Regions from separate parts of the Streptomyces sp. NPDC127038 genome, predicted to be linked through region 1. Evidence: riboswitches for the same ligand, from Rfam matches in the RefSeq annotation. Region 1 holds a riboswitch; each other region holds the start of a gene.
The links. A riboswitch is a leader RNA that binds a small molecule or an ion and turns the genes downstream of it on or off. The one in region 1 is predicted to bind S-adenosylmethionine.
Positions count from the first base shown of each region.

Region 2: linked by a shared signal. The riboswitch ahead of ACFWI4_RS15285 (putative leader peptide) and the one ahead of ACFWI4_RS18625 (aminotransferase class V-fold PLP-dependent enzyme) in region 1 are both predicted to bind S-adenosylmethionine.
Region 3: linked by a shared signal. The riboswitch ahead of ACFWI4_RS22315 (cell envelope biogenesis protein OmpA) and the one ahead of ACFWI4_RS18625 (aminotransferase class V-fold PLP-dependent enzyme) in region 1 are both predicted to bind S-adenosylmethionine.
Region 4: linked by a shared signal. The riboswitch ahead of ACFWI4_RS15180 (amino acid ABC transporter permease) and the one ahead of ACFWI4_RS18625 (aminotransferase class V-fold PLP-dependent enzyme) in region 1 are both predicted to bind S-adenosylmethionine.

Region 1 covers NZ_JBHXDQ010000024.1:16,202-20,553, forward strand. Annotated here, with positions in the region: gene ACFWI4_RS18615 (cytochrome bc complex cytochrome b subunit) at 1-658, shown strand, start outside; gene trpD (anthranilate phosphoribosyltransferase) at 830-1,894, shown strand; SAM riboswitch class IV at 1,993-2,109, shown strand; gene ACFWI4_RS18625 (aminotransferase class V-fold PLP-dependent enzyme) at 2,295-3,656, shown strand; gene ACFWI4_RS18630 (Lrp/AsnC family transcriptional regulator) at 3,696-3,977, opposite strand; gene ACFWI4_RS18635 (rhomboid family intramembrane serine protease) at 4,020-4,352, opposite strand, start outside.
Region 2 covers NZ_JBHXDQ010000017.1:71,033-75,384, reverse strand. Annotated here, with positions in the region: gene ACFWI4_RS15290 (ABC transporter substrate-binding protein) at 1-1,562, opposite strand, end outside; gene ACFWI4_RS15285 (putative leader peptide) at 1,780-1,896, opposite strand; SAM riboswitch class IV at 1,932-2,045, opposite strand; gene ACFWI4_RS15280 (DUF1684 domain-containing protein) at 2,132-2,956, opposite strand; partial or broken gene ACFWI4_RS15275 (LLM class flavin-dependent oxidoreductase) at 3,038-3,391, opposite strand; gene ACFWI4_RS15270 (NtaA/DmoA family FMN-dependent monooxygenase) at 3,497-4,352, opposite strand, start outside.
Region 3 covers NZ_JBHXDQ010000032.1:54,339-58,690, reverse strand. Annotated here, with positions in the region: gene ACFWI4_RS22325 (expansin EXLX1 family cellulose-binding protein) at 1-422, opposite strand, end outside; gene ACFWI4_RS22320 (hypothetical protein) at 552-842, shown strand; gene ACFWI4_RS22315 (cell envelope biogenesis protein OmpA) at 920-1,711, opposite strand; SAM riboswitch class IV at 1,925-2,067, opposite strand; gene ACFWI4_RS22310 (hypothetical protein) at 2,226-2,360, shown strand; gene ACFWI4_RS22305 (amino acid ABC transporter permease) at 2,524-3,528, shown strand; gene ACFWI4_RS22300 (amino acid ABC transporter ATP-binding protein) at 3,525-4,310, shown strand.
Region 4 covers NZ_JBHXDQ010000017.1:49,291-53,642, forward strand. Annotated here, with positions in the region: gene ACFWI4_RS15170 (ABC transporter substrate-binding protein) at 1-807, opposite strand, end outside; gene ACFWI4_RS15175 (amino acid ABC transporter ATP-binding protein) at 872-1,669, opposite strand; gene ACFWI4_RS15180 (amino acid ABC transporter permease) at 1,666-2,646, opposite strand; SAM riboswitch class IV at 2,972-3,080, opposite strand; gene ACFWI4_RS15185 (glutathione S-transferase family protein) at 3,146-4,009, opposite strand; gene ACFWI4_RS15190 (putative leader peptide) at 4,138-4,218, opposite strand.

The DNA of each region.
Region 1 (4,352 bases):
GATCAACCTCTGGGGCCACACGCTCGTCCTGGGCGTGTTCATCCCGCTGGTGATCTTCCCGCTGGTCCTGGTCGCCATCGCGGTCTACCCGTTCATCGAGTCCTGGGTCACCGGCGACAAGCGCGAGCACCACATCCTGGACCGCCCGCGCAACGTCCCGACCCGGACCGCGTTCGGTGCCGCCTGGATCAGCTGGTACTTCGTCCTGCTCGTCGGCGGCGGCAACGACATCTGGGCCACGCACTTCCACCTGGCGATCAACTCGATCACCTGGTTCGTGCGCATCGCCTTCTTCGTCGTGCCGGTGCTCACCTTCCTCGCCACCAAGCGGATCTGCCTCGGCCTCCAGCGCCGGGACCGGGACAAGGTGCTGCACGGCCGCGAGTCGGGCATCATCAAGCGCCTGCCGCACGGTGAGTTCATCGAGGTCCACGAGCCGCTCAGCCAGGACGCGCTGCACACGCTCACCGCGCACGAGCAGTACAAGCCGGTCGAGATCGGCCCGACGGTCGACGAGAACGGTGTCGAGCGCAAGGTCTCGGGCGCGCAGAAGCTGCGCGCCAAGATGAGCGAGGGCTTCTACGGGGAGGAAGGCCAGATCCCCAAGCCCACCGTCGAGGAGTACAAGGAGATCACGAGCGGCCACGGCCACCACTGATCCCCGGCAGTCCGCCACGGCAGGAGCCCCGTCCATGCAACGGACGGGGCTCTTTGCCGTCCCCCGGGCTGGATAGGGTGGACTCACCCGGTGCCGCGGGGTGATTCCACCCCGTGTCACCACGACACCGTGTCACCCGCGACCGCGTGACCCACGAACCCAGGAGCGACCATGAGCGCTGTGAACCCCGCTGGAGGCGACACCGCGGCGGGCCGTTCCTGGCCCGCTGTACTGAACGGACTGCTCGAAGGCCGCGACCAGAGCGCGGACGACACGGCCTGGGCGATGGACCGCATCATGCGCGGCGAGGCGACCGACGCGCAGATCGCCGGTTTCGTGGTGGCGCTGCGGGCCAAGGGCGAGACCGTCCAGGAGATCGCCGGACTCGTCCGGGCGATGTACGAGCACGCCAATGTGATCGAGGTGCCCGGACGCACCGTCGACATCGTGGGAACGGGCGGCGACGGCGCGAAGACCGTCAACATCTCCACGATGTCCTCGATCGTGGTGGCCGGCACCGGCGCCAAGGTCGTCAAGCACGGCAACCGGGCCGCGTCCTCCGCGTCCGGGGCGTCGGACGTCCTGGAGAAGCTCGGCGTCAACCTCCAACTGCCGGTGAGCCGGGTCGCCCAGGTGGCGGAGGAGGCCGGGATCACCTTCTGCTTCGCGGTCAAGTTCCACCCGGCGCTGCGTCATGTGGCGGCGGCCCGCGGCCAGTTGGGCATCCGGACCACCTTCAACGTGCTCGGCCCGCTGACCAACCCGGCCCGGGTGAAGGCCCAGGCGGTCGGTGTCGCCGATCCCCGGATGGCGCCGATCGTGGCGGGCGTGTTCGCCGAGCGCGGCAACTCCTCGCTGGTCTTCCGCGGCGACGACGGTCTCGACGAGCTGACCACCACCGGGGGCTCCCACGTCTGGGTGGTCCGCGACGGCAAGGTCACCGAGGAGCGCTTCGACCCGCGGGACGTCGGGCTCCCCGTCGTCCCCGTGGAGGCGCTGCGCGGCGCCGACGCCTCGTACAACGCGGAGGTCGCCCGGCGCCTGCTGGACGGCGAGCAGGGGCCCGTACGCGACGCCGTCCTGCTGAACTCGGCGGCGGCCCTGGTGGCCCTCACACCGGGCGCGGGGCCGCTCGCCGGGCAGCTCCGCGACCAGATGGACCGGGCGGCCGAGGCGATCGACTCGGGCGCCGCCAGGCGCACCCTGGAGCGCTGGGTGGCCGCCAGCAACGCCTGATCCACCCGCCCGTCCCGCACGGGCGCCCGCGCGGGACGCAGTCCAGGATCCGGACTGCGTCTTGCGCGCGGAAGATCCTCTGGCAAGATGCTGTACCAGGTCATGAGTGACAGCCATCAGGCCCCGGCCGGCTGTCCGGCAACCCTCCGTCCGTGGCGGGGTGCCCCGGGTGAAGACCAGGTCGTAGGCAGCGAGGTCTACGGCAAGCGCGGACCCCTCCCGCTCTCCGGGCGGACCACCAGGGGTCCTGGTCGTTCGAGGGAGCCTTCTGTGAGCAAGCGAATGCGATAGGGCGTAGAGCCCCGCCCCCGCACACCCTTTTCACCTTTTCCCGCGCCCCGCCCGCCTCCCGGCGGCCGGTTCCCGCGGTGATCCCGCCTGCCTCTCACAGGAGCTCGCCATGTCTGTCTCCACCGTTGCCGCCGACCAGAGTGTTTGTGCCCCCCTGCCCGTTCTGGGCAGGGATGTCACCGTCCCCCTCGTCACCGGCGGCGAGGTGACCTACGCGGCCCTCGACTACGCGGCCAGCGCCCCCGCCCTCCAGCGGGTGTGGGACGACGTCGCCGCGTACGCGCCGTACTACGGCAGCGTCCACCGGGGCGCCGGCTACCTCTCGCAGCTGTCCACCGACCTCTTCGAGAACGCCCGCAGGACCGTGGAGGAGTTCCTCGGCTGCCGGGCCGGCGACCAGGTGGTCTTCACCCGGTCCACCACCGACTCGCTCAACCTGCTCGCCTCGGCCCTCCCGGCCGACTGCCAGGTCTTCGTCTTCGAGACCGAGCACCACGCCTCGCTGCTGCCCTGGCGCGAGGCCCGCGTGACCTACCTGAACGCCCCGCGCACCCCGGGCGAGGCCGTCGACACCCTGGAGCGCGCCCTCGCCGCCCGCGACCCCTACGGACCGGCCCTGGTCTGCGTCACCGGCGCCTCGAACGTCACCGGGGAGCTGTGGCCCGTACGGGAACTGGCCGCCGCCGCGCACGCCCACGGCGCCCGTATCGTCCTCGACGCCGCCCAGCTCGCCCCGCACCACCCCGTGTCGGTCGCCGACCTCGACGTCGACTGGGTCGCCTTCTCCGGGCACAAGCTGTACGCGCCCTTCGGCTCCGGCGTCCTCGCCGGCCGCTCCGACTGGCTGCGCGAGGCCGAGCCCTACCTCGCGGGCGGCGGCGCCAGCCGCAGGGTCAGCCGGCGCGCGGACGGCGGCGTGGACGTGGAGTGGCACGACAGCGCCGCCCGCCACGAGGCCGGCTCGCCCAACGTCATCGGCGCCTACTCGATCGCCTCGGCGTGCAAGGCGCTCACCGAGGAGGGCTTCGAGCGGATCGTCGCCCGCGAGCAGCACCTGATCCGCACCGTCCGCGCGGGCCTCGCCGAGGTTCCCGAGGTCCGGGTCCTCTCCCTGTTCGGCGACGACGCCCCGAGGGTCGGCGTCATCTCCTTCGTCGTCGAGGGCTGGAACAGCTCGCACTTCGCGGCCGCGCTCTCCGCCGAGTACGGCATCGGCGTCCGCGACGGCCTCTTCTGCGCCCACCCGCTCGTCCGCACCCTGCTCGGCAGCGCCCCGGAGACCCAGGGGGAGTGCGGAGCCCCGGAAGCGGCCCCCGGCGAGAAGTCCCTCAACGCCATCCGCGTCAGCTTCGGGGCGGGCACCCCCGACGAGCACGTCGAGCGGTTCGTCCGCGCGGTGCGCGAGCTCGTCAGGGACGGAGCCCGCTGGCAGTACCGCACCGAGGGCGGCCGCTGCGTCCCCGCGGTCTGACACCCGCGCCCACCCCGCCCGGAGGCGGCGCCGCGTCGGTCAGGAGTCGAGACCGATCGCGAACGCCGCCTCCAGGTCGTGCTGGGAGTACGTACGGAACGCCACGTGCGTGTCCGTCGCCTCGACGCCCGGGATCTTGCTGATCCGGCCGGGGATGACGTCCGCCAGGTCGTCGTGGGCCTGGACCCGGACCATGGCGATCAGGTCGTAGGTGCCGGTGACGGAGAAGACCTCGCTGACGCTCTCCAGGGACGCGATCGACTCGGCGATCTCGGGGATCCGGTCCACGCTGGTCTTGATGAGGACGATCGCGGTGATCACGGCTGGTTCTCTCCCTAGGGGGCCGCTGCTGGGGATCTCACCCTACTCGCGGTCCACCGGGCCCGGCCGCTCCAGCGGGGGCCCCGGGACCGGCCCCGGAGCGGGCACGGCCGCCCGGCGGCGGCGGAACCGCGCCCAGGCGTAGACGAAGCCCAGGGTGAAGCCCACCAGATGGGCCAGATAGGCCACCCCGGGGCCCGAGGAGCTGCGCCCCGCCGCCAGCCACTGGAGCGTGAACCAGAACGGCAGCACCACCCAGGCGGGGAACCGCAGCGGCAGGAAGAACAGGAACGGGAAGAGACTGGTCACCCGCGCCCTGGGGAACAGGTACAGGAACGCGCCGAGCACCGCGGAGATCGCCCCGGAGGCCCCGAC
Region 2 (4,352 bases), on a different contig from region 1:
TGCACCTTCTTCGCCACGCCCAGCTGGGTCTGGAGCTCCACCACCGGCACGTAGCGGGCGTTCTGCACGATCAACTGCTGTGCCTGGGTGACCAGTTTCCTGCGCTTGGCCCCATCGACGGTCGCGGCCTGCTCGGACAGTGCGGAGTCGAGGGAACTGGCGGGCAGGCGGTAGAAGTTGGCCAGCTTGGTGGAGAAGGAGCTGCGCAGGATGTCGGGGTCGGCACGGGTCACGTTGCCCCACACCGCGTCGTAGTCACCCGACTGGAGCGTCGGGGCGAACTGCGTGACCTGGAGCTGCTTGAGAACCACTTCGACGCCGACGGCCTTGAGCTGCTGCTGGATCAGCTCCAGCGCGGGCTGGTTGGTGGCCGCGTTGGGGAACCACTTGATGGTCAGGCTGAGCTTCTTGCCGTCCTTGGCGCGGATGCCGTCGCTGCCGGTCTTCCAGCCGGCCTCGTCCAGCAGGGACTTGGCCGCGGCGGCGTCGAAGGTCAGGCCGGAGGCGAGGTCGGTGTAGTCGGGCGTGGTGTGCGCGAGGACGCTGGTGGCCGGCTGGGTACCGGTCGGGAACACCGTGTTGGCGATCTGCTGCCGGTCGATGGCGAACAGGATCGCCTGGCGCACCTTGGCGTCCTTGAGCAGCGGCCGAGAGTTGTTGAGGCCCAGACCGAACACGACGCCGGGGTTGGCCCGCCGCTGGAGGGTGACCTGGCCGCCCTTAAGGGCCGCCTCGTTGGCCTTGCCGACGCTGGAGACGGCGTCGACCTGACCGGACTGCAGGCTGCCGGCCCGTACACCCGCCTCCGGCACGACCTTGAACACCAGCTTGTCCAGATACGCATCGCCCTTCTTGGACCACAGCGAGGAACCCCAGGCGTATCCGGTGCGCTTGGCAAGGGTGAGGGACTGGTTCTGCACATACTGCTTCAGCACGAACGGCCCGGAGCCGATCACCCCGTCGCTGCACTTCTGCTGCGGGGTCTTCTTCACGCTGGCCGAGGACTCGATCCCCAGCGAGTGCGTCGAAGTGGCCTGCAGGAACTGGGCGTTGGGCTGGCTGAAGGTCACCTTCACAGTGAGCGGGTCGACCACCGTGGTGCTCTTGACGCCGCTCAGATAGCCCTCGGCGAGCGTCCCCAGGGCGCCGAGCTTCGGCACCGCGTCGAAGTTGTCCTTGACCACCTGCGCGGTCAGCTTCGAGCCGTCGCTGAAGGTGACGCCCGACCTCAGATGGAACGTGAACGTCGTGGTGTCGGAGCTGATGTCCCAGCTCTTCGCCAGCCACGGCACGATCTTGCCGGTCTTGGGGTCCTGGTCCGTCAGGGAGTCCACGATCTGGCGCACCGAGTAGATGGTCTCGTTGCTGGCGACCTGCTGCGGATCCACGCAGCCGGCGTCCGAACCTACCGCGAAGGTCAGGGTGCCGCCGGACTTGGGCTGTCCGGTGCCGCTGCCGGAATCGCCGCCGCCGGAGCCGCAGGCGGTCAGCAGAACACTGGTGGTCACAAGGGCGGTCAGTGCCGCCCACCGGGAGGTTCTGACATGGGAAAGTGCAGTCACGGAGGGCTTCTCCTACTCGTGTCACCAGGCACGGACGCCGTACGAGGCATGGCTGTGCGTGGGCGTGCGGCCCCGGCCGGCGCGACGCCGGTGCCGGGGGAGCGCTGTGCAGAGGGGGATCAGGGCGAAACGGGGGGATCAAAGACAGGCGGAGATCAGGCGCAGGCGGGTGCGGCGACGACAGGTGTCGTACTGCGGCCTGCGGCGGGAAGACCCGTCAGGCCTGACAGAGACAGCTGGTCGAGCGCTTGAGGTCGATGTGGCGCCGACGCGAGAGCCGGGAGAACACGGTGGCGCCGGCGAAACGGGCGCTGAGGTCACCACCGTGCCGCATATCGGTCCTCCACATGATCCGGCCCCGCTCCCGGGGCCACGCGCTTGCGGAGATCGTCGGTGATCCCGCCGGGCTTTCACCTGGAGCACCCCGCCGCGCGGGAGGGTTGCCGGTCAGCGAGCCAGGGCTTGACGCTGACACTCAATGCCGTTCGTGATCGTACGGAGCGGTCTTGGCGTACGTCAATGGCGCAAAAGGACGCCTCGTCAGGGGAGTCCGGGGCGAGAGTGCCGGCTCAGGAGCCGCCGCGCTCGCGGGGGATCTTCTGGCCGGCCTCGATCGCCACGGGCAGCCGGTTCTCGGCCGGGGGCAGCGGGCAGGTGGCCAGGTCCGTGTAGGCGCACGGCAGGTTCGCGGCGCGGTTGAAGTCCAGGACGACCGTGCCGTCGGCGGCGGGCGGATCGAGCGCCAGGGACCGGTTGGCGGCGTAGGTGGTGACCCCGGAGGTCGCGTCGGTGAACAGCACCAACAGCCGTCCCGCACCATGGCCGGGAAATGCGGTCAGCGACAGCGGGCGCCCGTCGAGCTCGAACTCGACCCTGCCCGGAGCGTCGTAGACATGCTCAAGGCCCTCGACCGCGGCGCCCACGGTGGCCGGCCGCGGTGTGTCGAAGGGGATGTAGCGGCCAGTTACGGCCCAGCGCGGATCGGGGGCGTAGGCGGGCGTGCCGGTGAAAGCCGTGCGCAGCGGCGCGTCCGGGTGCCTGGGGCGCACGATGTCCTGGCCGCCGCGCTTGGCGACCTCGATGACGGCGTCTCCCCAGACGGCGTCGACGCCGCCGCGCTCGGGAAGCACGTCGAAGCGGTGCTCGCCGCGCACCGGCGTCCCGTCGACGACCAGCTCCTCGCCCTCGTCGAGGTCCACGACGACGCCTTCGGGGCCGGTGTGCCACGAGCCGGGCGCGTCCGGGAAGCGCTGGGGCCGGTCGTCGAGCCAGTGCAGGCCGGTGATCGCCAGGAACCCGTGTGGGTCGGCGAGCCGGGCCTCCTGGCTGCGGTGCCACTCCAGCCAGGTCTCGGTGAAGGCGTGGAGGTCCGTGGTGGTGGCCTCGGTGGTCATGGGAATCTCCTTTGTGCCGGGGGTGCCTTCGGGCAGGGGATGCAAGGGGTTGTCGGGCCGACGGGTGTATTCAGCCGGCCAGCGCAGCCGGGCGATGGGGCGTTCGAAAGGAAGGCCGAAGCCGGACTCCGTCAGCAGTTTCGTGCCCAGGGCCAGACCGAGGTGATAGCGGCCGTGGGTGGCGGCCTGGGCGGTCTGGGCCTGGCTGGAGACGAGCAGCGGGTGGCGGCCGAAGACGGGGATCGCGGAGGTGCCGACCTGCAGTCCGGGCACTTCGCGCCCGACGAGCGCCGCGAGCTGGGGTGAGTCCGCGCCGAAGGTCTGCCCGAACCAGGCCGAGGTGAGACCGAACTCTGCAGCTTCTTGGGCCAGTTGGACGGTGGCGTCGACCTGGTTCGGCGCGTCGGACGCGTTGAGCGCTACTCCAACAGTCATGTCAGTTCAGAACGGGCGTCGGCCGGACCCGCATTCCGGTCCGCGTGTGACAGCTTCTTGTCAGTCATGTGTACTCAGCCATGAGTGGAAGGGCTGGCCCGGGGCTCAGCCCGCCTGCCGTCGGTCCGGTGCGGACCGGTGGGTGAGCGGTGCGCGCAGGCCGAGGTTCTCACGCAGGGTGTTGCCGGTGTATTCGGTGCGGTAGATGCCGCGTTCCTGTAGTTCCGGGACGAGCAGGTCGACGATGTCGTCGAGGCCGTCGGGGATGAGGTACGGAGTGACGTTGAAGCCGTCGATCGCGCCGTGCCGTACGTAATGGGCGAACTTGTCGGCGAGGCTGGCCGGAGTGCCGACGTGCCCGCGCTGGGGGCCCAGCGCGATGACGGTCTCGCGCAGCGACCAGCCGTGCGCCTCCGCTTTTGCCCGCCATTCGGCCACGATGGCGCGCGGGTCGGCGATGCGCCGCGCACCGAAGGAGCCGTCGTTCTCCGTGACGACCGGGTCCTCCTTGGGCAAGGGCCCGTCGGCGTCGCGGTCGGACAGATCGATGCCCCACAGCAGTCCGGCGATGCCCAGGGCCGTGGCCGGGGTGACCTGTTGGAGCCGGATCCAGCGCTTCTTCTCCTGGGCCTCCTCCTCGGTGGCGCCGATGATGATCTCGGTGCCGGGCAGGATGCGGAGGTCGTCGTCGGGCCGCCCGACCGCGCGCAGCCGACGCCGGATGTCTTCGGCGAAGGCCAGCGCGTCGTCGAATTCGGTGCCGTGCGCGGAGAAGATGACGTCGGCGTTGCGGGCGGCGAAGTCGCGTCCCTCACCGGAGTCCCCGGCCTGGAAGATCACGGGGTGACCCTGGGCGCTGCGCGGCAGGGTCGGAGCGAGGTCGACGTCGAACTGCGGCCCCTTGTGGCGCACTTGGTGGACGGCGCCGGGCAGCGACCAGGCGGGCGCGCCGATGGTGTCG
Region 3 (4,352 bases), on a different contig from region 1:
CAGGAGCCGTCCCCGTTCCCGGCGTCGTACGTCGTCGCCACCCCCCGGTAGTCGGTGCCCGGGCGGATCCGCCCCGCCAGGGAGGCGGTCCTCGCCGTGGTCCGCGGGGTGTCCGGGGCCGACGGGCGTGCCGACGTGGTGGACGGGCGGGCCGTCACCGCCGGGGAGGACGTGGGCCCCGGCGACCGGGTGGCCGCGGCGGACATCGATGCGGCCGGAGCCGCCCGGCCCGGGTCCTGGGTCCCCCGGGAACCGGCGGCCGCCGTGGCGCTGGTGCGCCCCGCGTCGGCCTGGTGGCCGCCCGGCCGGAACGCCACGACCAGACAGACCAGTGCCCCGGCCGCGACCAGCGCCGCCACGGCGATGCCCCGGGGCTTCGGTCCGAGTCCGCGCCGCCGTGCGGTTCGACTCGTTTCGTTCATCGGTATCCGTTCTCCACCCGCTCCGGACCGGGCGGGACACGCCGCATGTCTACTACGGACCGAGAGTCGACGGGGCCACGTCGAGAGAATGAGGGCGCTCGATGCCACGGGCGTGCGGCGGTTCCCGCGATGGGACAGAGTGAGGCCATGGGCCGCCTGTGGATGACGTGGTCGATCGACGGTGTCGGCTCGGCCGGTCAGAACGTCGCCGACGTGGAGGCGGCCTGTCGTGCGCTGGTCGGATCCGTGGAGCGGTCCCGGCGCGCCTTCGACACGCCGGAACCGTGGGAGGAACTCCGCGCGGCGGCGCTGCTCCTCCAGGACCGGATTCTGGGTTCGGGCCGTGAGACCCTCGACCAGGGACGGAAGTGGGCCTCCACCCTGAGCGGCCTGAGCATCCTGCTGATCCCCCGAGAGTGAGCCCGCCCGGCCGCGGGGCCGGCCGCCGAGGTCCACCCGGAACCGAGTGCCGGCGACCGGCCCCGCGGCCGGGAGCGTCAGGCGTCCGCCGCCACGGGCACCGCGTCGGTGCCCGGCCGGAAGGCGGGGTGGGCGCCGAGACGGCGTACGTAGTCCAGGAGCCGGGGACGTGTACCGAGGATCTCCGGGCCGCCCAGCCCGGTGAGCGCGACCCACGCGTCGACGTCCGCCGCCGTGAGGCTCTCGCCCAGGACGTAGGGACGCGCGGCGAGTTGGCAGTCCAGCAGGTCAAGGGCCGCCGCGAGCTCCGAGGGGCGGGCGGACGGGGTGACCTCACGCTCCAGCAGATCACGCAGGGCCTCGATGTCGGCGGTCAGCTCCGGAGGGCACAGCGTGGAAGGGCAGGTCGTGGTGTGGCCGGAGAGCAGTCCCGCGAGATCGCGGAGGATGTCGGGCGTGTGGTTGCTGACGATGCGTCCGCTCCAGCGGTCGCACAGCGCCGGTGCCGTCAGCGGCCCGTCGAAGTGATGCTCGGTGGCCTCGTAGGCGCGGCGCAGCGAGGCGAAGGCCTCGGGAGTGCGCGCGGGGTCCGTGAGGAGCGTGGTGGCGACCGAGTCCCGAAGCCCGAGCAGCCCGAGGGTGATGGCGATCCGCAGCGAGCGCGGACACCCTCGTGACAGATACAGCTCGTAGCGGTGCGGGGCCGGGTAGAAGCCGCCGGCCAGCCCCACACCGATGCGGCTGTCGACACGGTGGGGGAGGACGGACGGCGCCGCCGGCGGCTTGAAACGGAGGGCGGAGGGCAGCGAAATCTGCTCACAGGGACGGGAGTCGACGGAACTGGACGTGCGCGAAGCTGTCTCGGGCATGACTCTCCCTTGGGGGAAGAAGGAAGCCACCGCCGCTTTGTGGGCACCGGCGGCCGGAATGCGGATTGACCGCGCCTGTCGCACCGGTCCGGATCAACGGACCGGTCGCGGATCAGTAGGCGCTGGAGACACGCAACAGATCGATGTGAAGGCGCCTCGTCAAGCCGTTCCTTGGCATTCCACCGGTCCCGACCTCAGGGCTCGCGAGACGCGAGACCACGCTTGCCCCACCGCGCCGGCGGGACCCGGTCGTCACCCGGGGCACCCCGTCGCGGTGGAAGGGTTGCCTGTCAGCGGGCCGGGGCCGATGACCACTGGGGCGGAGGACCGCACCGTGGGCGCTGACAATCGTGACCGTCCCCGTCAGTCTCGGGGCGCTCTGTTGCGCCGTCAAGAAGGCCGCGAGCACGGTCTCATCTGGTGGTCACCCGCATTGACATTCTTTTCGGGGCGGGCCTAACGTGCGGCCCACGAAGGGATGCCCTCTTCGGCCGGAGTGGAAACGGTGACGGCGATGCACTCAGCTGACGGGACGGCCGCATGGCGGCGCCGCGGCCGCGAAGTGCTCTGCGCCGACCGCTCCGTGGACCTGCTGCGCGTCAACAGCGCACTGTGTACGGGCATGTGTCACCCCCTCAGCCGGGGCTGACGGTTCCTCCGCGTCTCTGACGACCGCCGCCCTCGCGGTACGTCCCTTCCTGCCCAGCCCCCGTTCCGCGTAGGCCGCGCACCGCCTCGTACCGAGCCTCTCCCGCTCGGCGCGGCGCCGCGCCCGCGTGGATCCGGGGTGTCCGCGTCCGCTGGAGCTCTCCATGAGTCAACTCCCCGGCAGCGCCGTGCCCTTGGGTACGGCGCCGCCCGCCGAGGCGATCCCCCGTACCGACGTCCCCGCCGCCCCCGCGCCTCCGGCGGCCCAGCGGGTGCTGCCCCTTCGGCACCCCGGCCGCTGGATCGTCACGGCCCTGGTGCTCGTCCTGGTCGCCCAGATCGCCCACGGCCTGGTGACCAACCCCTTCTACCAGTGGGACCGGTTCTCGTACTGGTTCCTGCGCCCGACCGTCCTCGACGGACTGCTGATCACCCTCGAAGTCACCCTCTTCAGCGCCGTCCTCGGCCTGCTCGGCGGCGTCCTGCTGGCTCTCGGCAGGCTCTCCCCGAGCCCGGTGCTGCGCGCGGTGAGCTGGGTCTACACCTGGCTGTTCCGTTCGGTGCCCCTCATCGTGGTCCTGCTGTTCCTCTACAACTTCAGTGCGCTGTACCGGACGCTGAGCGTAGGCGTCCCGTTCGGCCCGTCCTTCTTCACCTTCGACGAGTCCCGCCTGGCCACCGACATGGCCGTCGCCGTCGTGGGACTGAGTCTGAACGAGGCGGCGTACGCCTCCGAAGTGGTACGGGGCGGCCTTCTCTCCGTCGACCAGGGGCAGCACGAAGCCGCCGCCGCCCTGGGCCTGCCGCTGCGCTACCGGTTCACGCGGATCGTCCTCCCGCAGGCCCTGCGCTCCATCGTCCCCAACTACGTCAACCAGCTGATCGGTCTGGTCAAGGGCACCTCGCTGGTCTTCTACGTGTCCCTGCTTGACCTGTTCGGAACCGTGCAGAGCATGGGCAGCACCTACCCGGGCGACATCGTGCCCCTGCTCCTCGTCGCCACCGCCTGGTACCTGATCCTCACGAGCGTCGTCTCGGTCGTCCAGTTCTACGTCGAGCGGTACTACGCGCGGGGCGCCCTGCGCACCCTGCCGCCGACCCCGTTGCAGAAGGTACGAGGCGGTCTGCGCGAGGCGCGGGCCCGGGTCCGCAGGGAGACGGCGACATGACCGGCGTGACGAGCGGACCGCGGCCGGCGGCGGTCGAGGTGCACGACGTCCACAAGTGGTACGGCGACCAGCAGGTCCTGAACGGAGTCGAGTTGACCGTGCGGCCCGGCGAGGTCACGGTCGTCGTGGGTCCGTCCGGCTCCGGGAAGTCCACCCTCCTGCGCGTGATCAACCACCTGGAGAAGCCCGAACGCGGCCATGTGAGCCTGAACGGCGAGCTCATCGGCGTACGCAGGCACGGCGACCGGCTCAAGGAGCTGAGCGAAAGGGTCATCCTGGCCCAGCGCGGCCGCATCGGGTTCGTGTTCCAGAACTTCAACCTCTTCCCCCATCTGACCGTGCTCGACAACGTGGCCGCCGCCCCGGTGGCGACCGGCAGGCTGTCCCGGGCCGGGGCCCGAGAACTGGCCCGCGAACTGCTCGCACGCGTGGGCCTGGCCGACAGGACCGCCGCCTATCCACGGCAGTTGTCGGGCGGCCAGCAGCAGCGCGTGGCCATCGCGCGCGCCCTCGCCCTGCGCCCCGGGATCATCCTCTTCGACGAACCGACCTCCGCCCTCGACCCCGAACTCGTCGGCGAGGTCCTCGCCGTCATCAAGGACCTGGCCCACAGCGGCACCACGCTCGTCATCGTCACCCACGAGATCGGCTTCGCCCGTGAGATCGCCGACCGGGTGGTCTTCATGGACGGCGGACGGATCGTCGAGCAGGGACCGCCCGAGCAGGTGCTGGACCATCCGCGCGAAGCGCGCACCAGGGAGTTCCTGAGCAAGGTGCTCTGACCGCTCCCGCCTCTCCCGTCTTCCTCACGTACGACCGCAAAG
Region 4 (4,352 bases), on a different contig from region 1:
GCGGGTGGCGTTGGGCGTGTTCGCGACCTGGCGGTTGTGGTACGCGATGCCGGGGTTGGGGCCCAGGTACGCGTCGATCTTGCCGCTGGACAGGGCGAGGTAGACGCTGTTGCTGTCCTGGAAGTACTTGACGGTGAGCTTCTTGCCCTCCTTGGCCAGCTTCGCCTTCCACTCCAGGAGGATCTTTTCCTGGTTGGTGCCAGAGCTGACGGAGACGGTCTTGCCGGCGAGGTTCTCGTAGTTGTCTTCGAAGTTCCAGGTGCTCTTCTTCGGCACCACGAAGGCGAGGTTGTCCTGCCGGTAGGAGGCGAACTCGTACTTCTTCTTGCGCTCCTCGGTGTCGGTGACGTTGGAGAAGGCCACGTCGACCTTGCCGCTGTCGATGCCGACGAAGAGGTTCTCCCAGGTGGAGTTCTTCACCTCGGGCTGGAGGCCGAGGACCGCGGCGACCAGGCGGCCGAAGTCGGGTTCCGCGCCGGTGAGGGTCTTCTGGTCGCTGCCCACGTAGGCCAGCGGCGGGAAGCCGGCCGGCAGGGCGCCGATGCCGATCTCCAGCTTGCCGCTCTTCTTGACGGCGGCGGGCAGTTCGGCGCTGATGGACTTGACCTCGGAGACCTTGATGGAGGTCTGCTTGGCGGCGCCGTTGGAGACCTGTCCGATGACGACCTCGCCGGACTTGGCGCTGTCGGTGGAGGTGGCCGCGTCGCTGTTGCCACCGCAGGCGGCGAGCCCGGTGGCCAGGGAGGCGACGGCGGTCGCCGCGGTGATGCCGCGTATCAGGCTGCGTCGGGTGAACTGGGTGGGCATGGCCGTTCCTTGTCGCTGGAGGTGATGAGGGTGGCGTGGGGGGAGGTCTGAAGGGTGCGGCGGGTCAGAGGACCTTGCTGAGGAAGTCCCTGGTCCGCTCGTGCCGGGGCTTGTCGAGGACCTCGGAGGGCGGGCCCTGCTCGATGATCTTGCCGCTGTCGATGAAGACGACCCGGTCGGCGATCTCGCGGGCGAAGCCGATCTCGTGGGTGACGATGAGAAGGGTGGTGCCGCTGGTCGCCAGGTCCTTGATGACGGCGAGGACTTCGCCGACGAGTTCGGGGTCGAGGGCGGAGGTGGGCTCGTCGAAGAGGATGACGCCGGGGCGCAGGGCGAGGGCGCGGGCGATGGCGACGCGCTGCTGCTGGCCGCCGGAGAGCTGGCGCGGGTAGGCGCCGGTCTTGTCGCCGAGGCCGACCCGGCCGAGGAGTTCGCGGGCGAGCTCCTGGGCTTCGGGCTTGCCGAGCCTGCCGGTGGCGACCGGGGCGGCGGCCACGTTGTCCAGGACGGTGAGGTGCGGGAAGAGGTTGAAGTTCTGGAAGACGAAGCCGATCCGCCCGCGCTGGGTGAGGATGGCGCGCTCGCTCAGCTCCTTGAGCCTCTCGCCCTGTCGCTTCACACCGATCAGCTCGCCATTGATGCTGACGTGGCCGATCTCGGGCTTCTCCAGATGGTTGATGACCCGCAGCAGGGTGGACTTGCCGGAGCCCGAGGGGCCGAGGATCACGGTGACCTCGCCGGGGCGGACGGTCAGGTCGACGCCGTCCAGCACCCGATGGGTGCCGTACCACTTGTGCACGTCGTGGACCTCGAGGGTGGCGGCCTCGACGTCCGCCAGGGCCTCGATGGTGTCGGCGGTCATACGGCGGCCTCCCGGCGGATGCGGGCCCGCAGGTCGGTGAGCCCGGTGCGGAGCTTCTGCAGCGGTGTCGGCGGCAGGCTGCGAATGGCACCGCGGGCGTAGTACCGCTCGACGTAGAACTGGACGACGGAGACGACGCTGGTCAGGATCAGGTACCAGACGGTGACGACCAGCAGCAGCGGCACGATGTCGCCGGGGTAGGTGGAACCCATGGTCTGCGCCGAGCCGAACAGGTCGAGCAGAGAGACGTAGAAGACCAGCGAGGTGCCCTTGATCAGGCCGATGAGCTGGTTGACGTAGTTCGGGATGATCGAGCGCAGCGCCTGCGGAAAGACGATCTTCCGGAACTGGTAGCCCTTCGGCAGGCCGAGCGCCGCGGCCGCCTCGTGCTGGCCCTGGTCGACGGAGAGGATGCCCCCGCGTACGACCTCGGCCGCGTAGGCGGCCTCGTTGAGGCTGAGGCCGATCACGGCGACGACCATGTCGGTGGCGAGCTTCGACTCGTCGAAGGAGAAGAAGGCCGGGCCGAAGGGAATGCCGACGCTCAACGTCTTGTACAGGGCACTGAAGTTGTAGAGGAAGATCAGTACCACGATGAGCGGGATGGAGCGCAGCGCCCAGACGTAGGTCCAGCTGACCGCGCGCAGCACGGGGCTCCTCGACAGCCGGGCCAGGGCGAGCACGATGCCGCCGATCAGGCCGAGCACCGCGCTGTAGGCGGTGACTTCGAGGGTGATCAGCAGGCCGTCGAGGATGGTGGGGCGCAGGAACCAGTAGCTCCAGCGGTCCCACTGGTAGAAGGGGTTGGAGACCAGTCCGTGCACGAACTGGGCGACCAGGACGAGGACGACCGCAGTGGCGATCCAGCGTCCGGGGCGCCGCAGCGTCAAAACTCGCTGGGCAGTGAGGGCTTTCGATGGTTCGTCGGCGGTCGGCGCCTCGGGGAGGGTGACGGTGGCGCCAGGGGGTTCACTCATGGTGGGCTCCGGCTGGGTGAGAACACCCCGGAAGCACGGCGGCATGCGGAAGCGCACACGACGGTGAGGTACCGGGGGCGGGGAGGACAACGGCACACCGCACGGGCGGTGTTCGTCAGGGAGTGCGGGGGCTGCGGGGAGGTGTCAGCCCCGACAGCGGGCACAGCCCGGTGCGGTACACAGTGCGCTGTTCACGCGGAGCAGATCGACGGCGCGATCGGCGACGAGAGGGTTCGGGTACGGCTGTACGCAGCCCTGGGAGCGGCGCGTGGCCGTCCTGGGAGCTGCGTACATGACGTCACCATCACTGTTCCGGCCCGTGTGGGCCTCGCGCTTACCGAAACGTCTTCGGTCCGGTCGTCACCTGGGGCACCCCACCGCGGAGCGAGGGTTGCCAGTCAGCAAGCCAGGGCTTGTCGCTGACACTCATGACCGTTCTGGGCCATAGTCAAGACAATTGCCCGAACGAATGTCAACGCCGGTCCACCAGGTGGAACGGCTAACGGGCCGCGTGTGCTGCCCAGTCCAGGATCCGCACGGCCGCTCCGGCGGCCTCCAGGCCCTGGCAACGGGCGTGGTGACGGCGCTCGATGCCGTCGAGGTCGAGGTGGCCGCCGAAGGCAGGGTGGGCGGCGAGCCGGCGGGCGTAGGCCCACAGGGTCGGGTGGTCGGCGATGCGTTGGACGGCTGAGGCGTCGAGGTGGTTGCGGTGCACGGTGTCGAGTTGGACCAGGGCGACCCACAACTCGACGTCGGCGGCGATGATTTCGTCGCGGATCAGGTACGTGCGTCCTTCGAGCCAGCGTTCCAGGGCCCCGAGCGTTTCGAGCAGCATGCCAAGTGCCGTGTCACGTTCCACCGGCGCGCCACCGGCCGATCCGGCGTGCTGCGCGGCCTGTTCGATGCCTTGCGCGCACATCCACTCGACGGCCTCGATCTCCGACTCCGCGCCGCACGGGTAGAGCGAGGGGCGGTCGCCGCCAAACCGGCGGTCGAGGTCGCGCATGATGTCCGGGGCGTGGGTGCTGACGATCCGCCCGGACCAGTCGTCGCTGAGCACCGGCGCGACGGCCGGACCGGGGTACCGGTGGGCGCTGGCCTCGTACAACGGACGCAGGACGGAGTGGCCGCCCTCGGGGCAGTCGGGGACCGCGGGCAGGAAGGTGGCCGGACAGACGGTGTCCAGGCCGAGCAGGCTGTGGGTGACGGCGATGCGCAGGCCGCCGGGACAGGCGGTCGACAGATGGAGGCGGTAGCGGCCCGGAACGGCGTAGTGGCCGCTGCGCGCGTCCCGGCCGATCCGGCCCCGGAAGGCGGGCGCGGGTCGGTCGGCGGCGTGGGCGGCCAGCGGTGTGACAGTCATGACTCTCCCCGGGAGCGGGCGCGGACGTACGCGCGGCGGAAGCGACGTCGGGTGAGGGAGCGGAGTTCTCCCGTGCGCACCGGACGGCACGACGCCCGAGGGCGTCTCCGGTGCGGGATGGGCGCGGCTCAGCCCTGGGGGTTGATGGCGCTGCAGACACGCAGCAGATCGATGTGACGGCGGGAGGTCAGAAGAGGCGAACGGCTCATCGGACGGTGACCGACTCCAAGCGCCTCATAATTTCCCTACCTATTCACTAGGATTCCCTCAGTGAGTGTCGATCCGACCGACATCGGCGTCAAGAGGGCCGTCCCGCATCGCGGACGCCCCGATGGACGGCGGC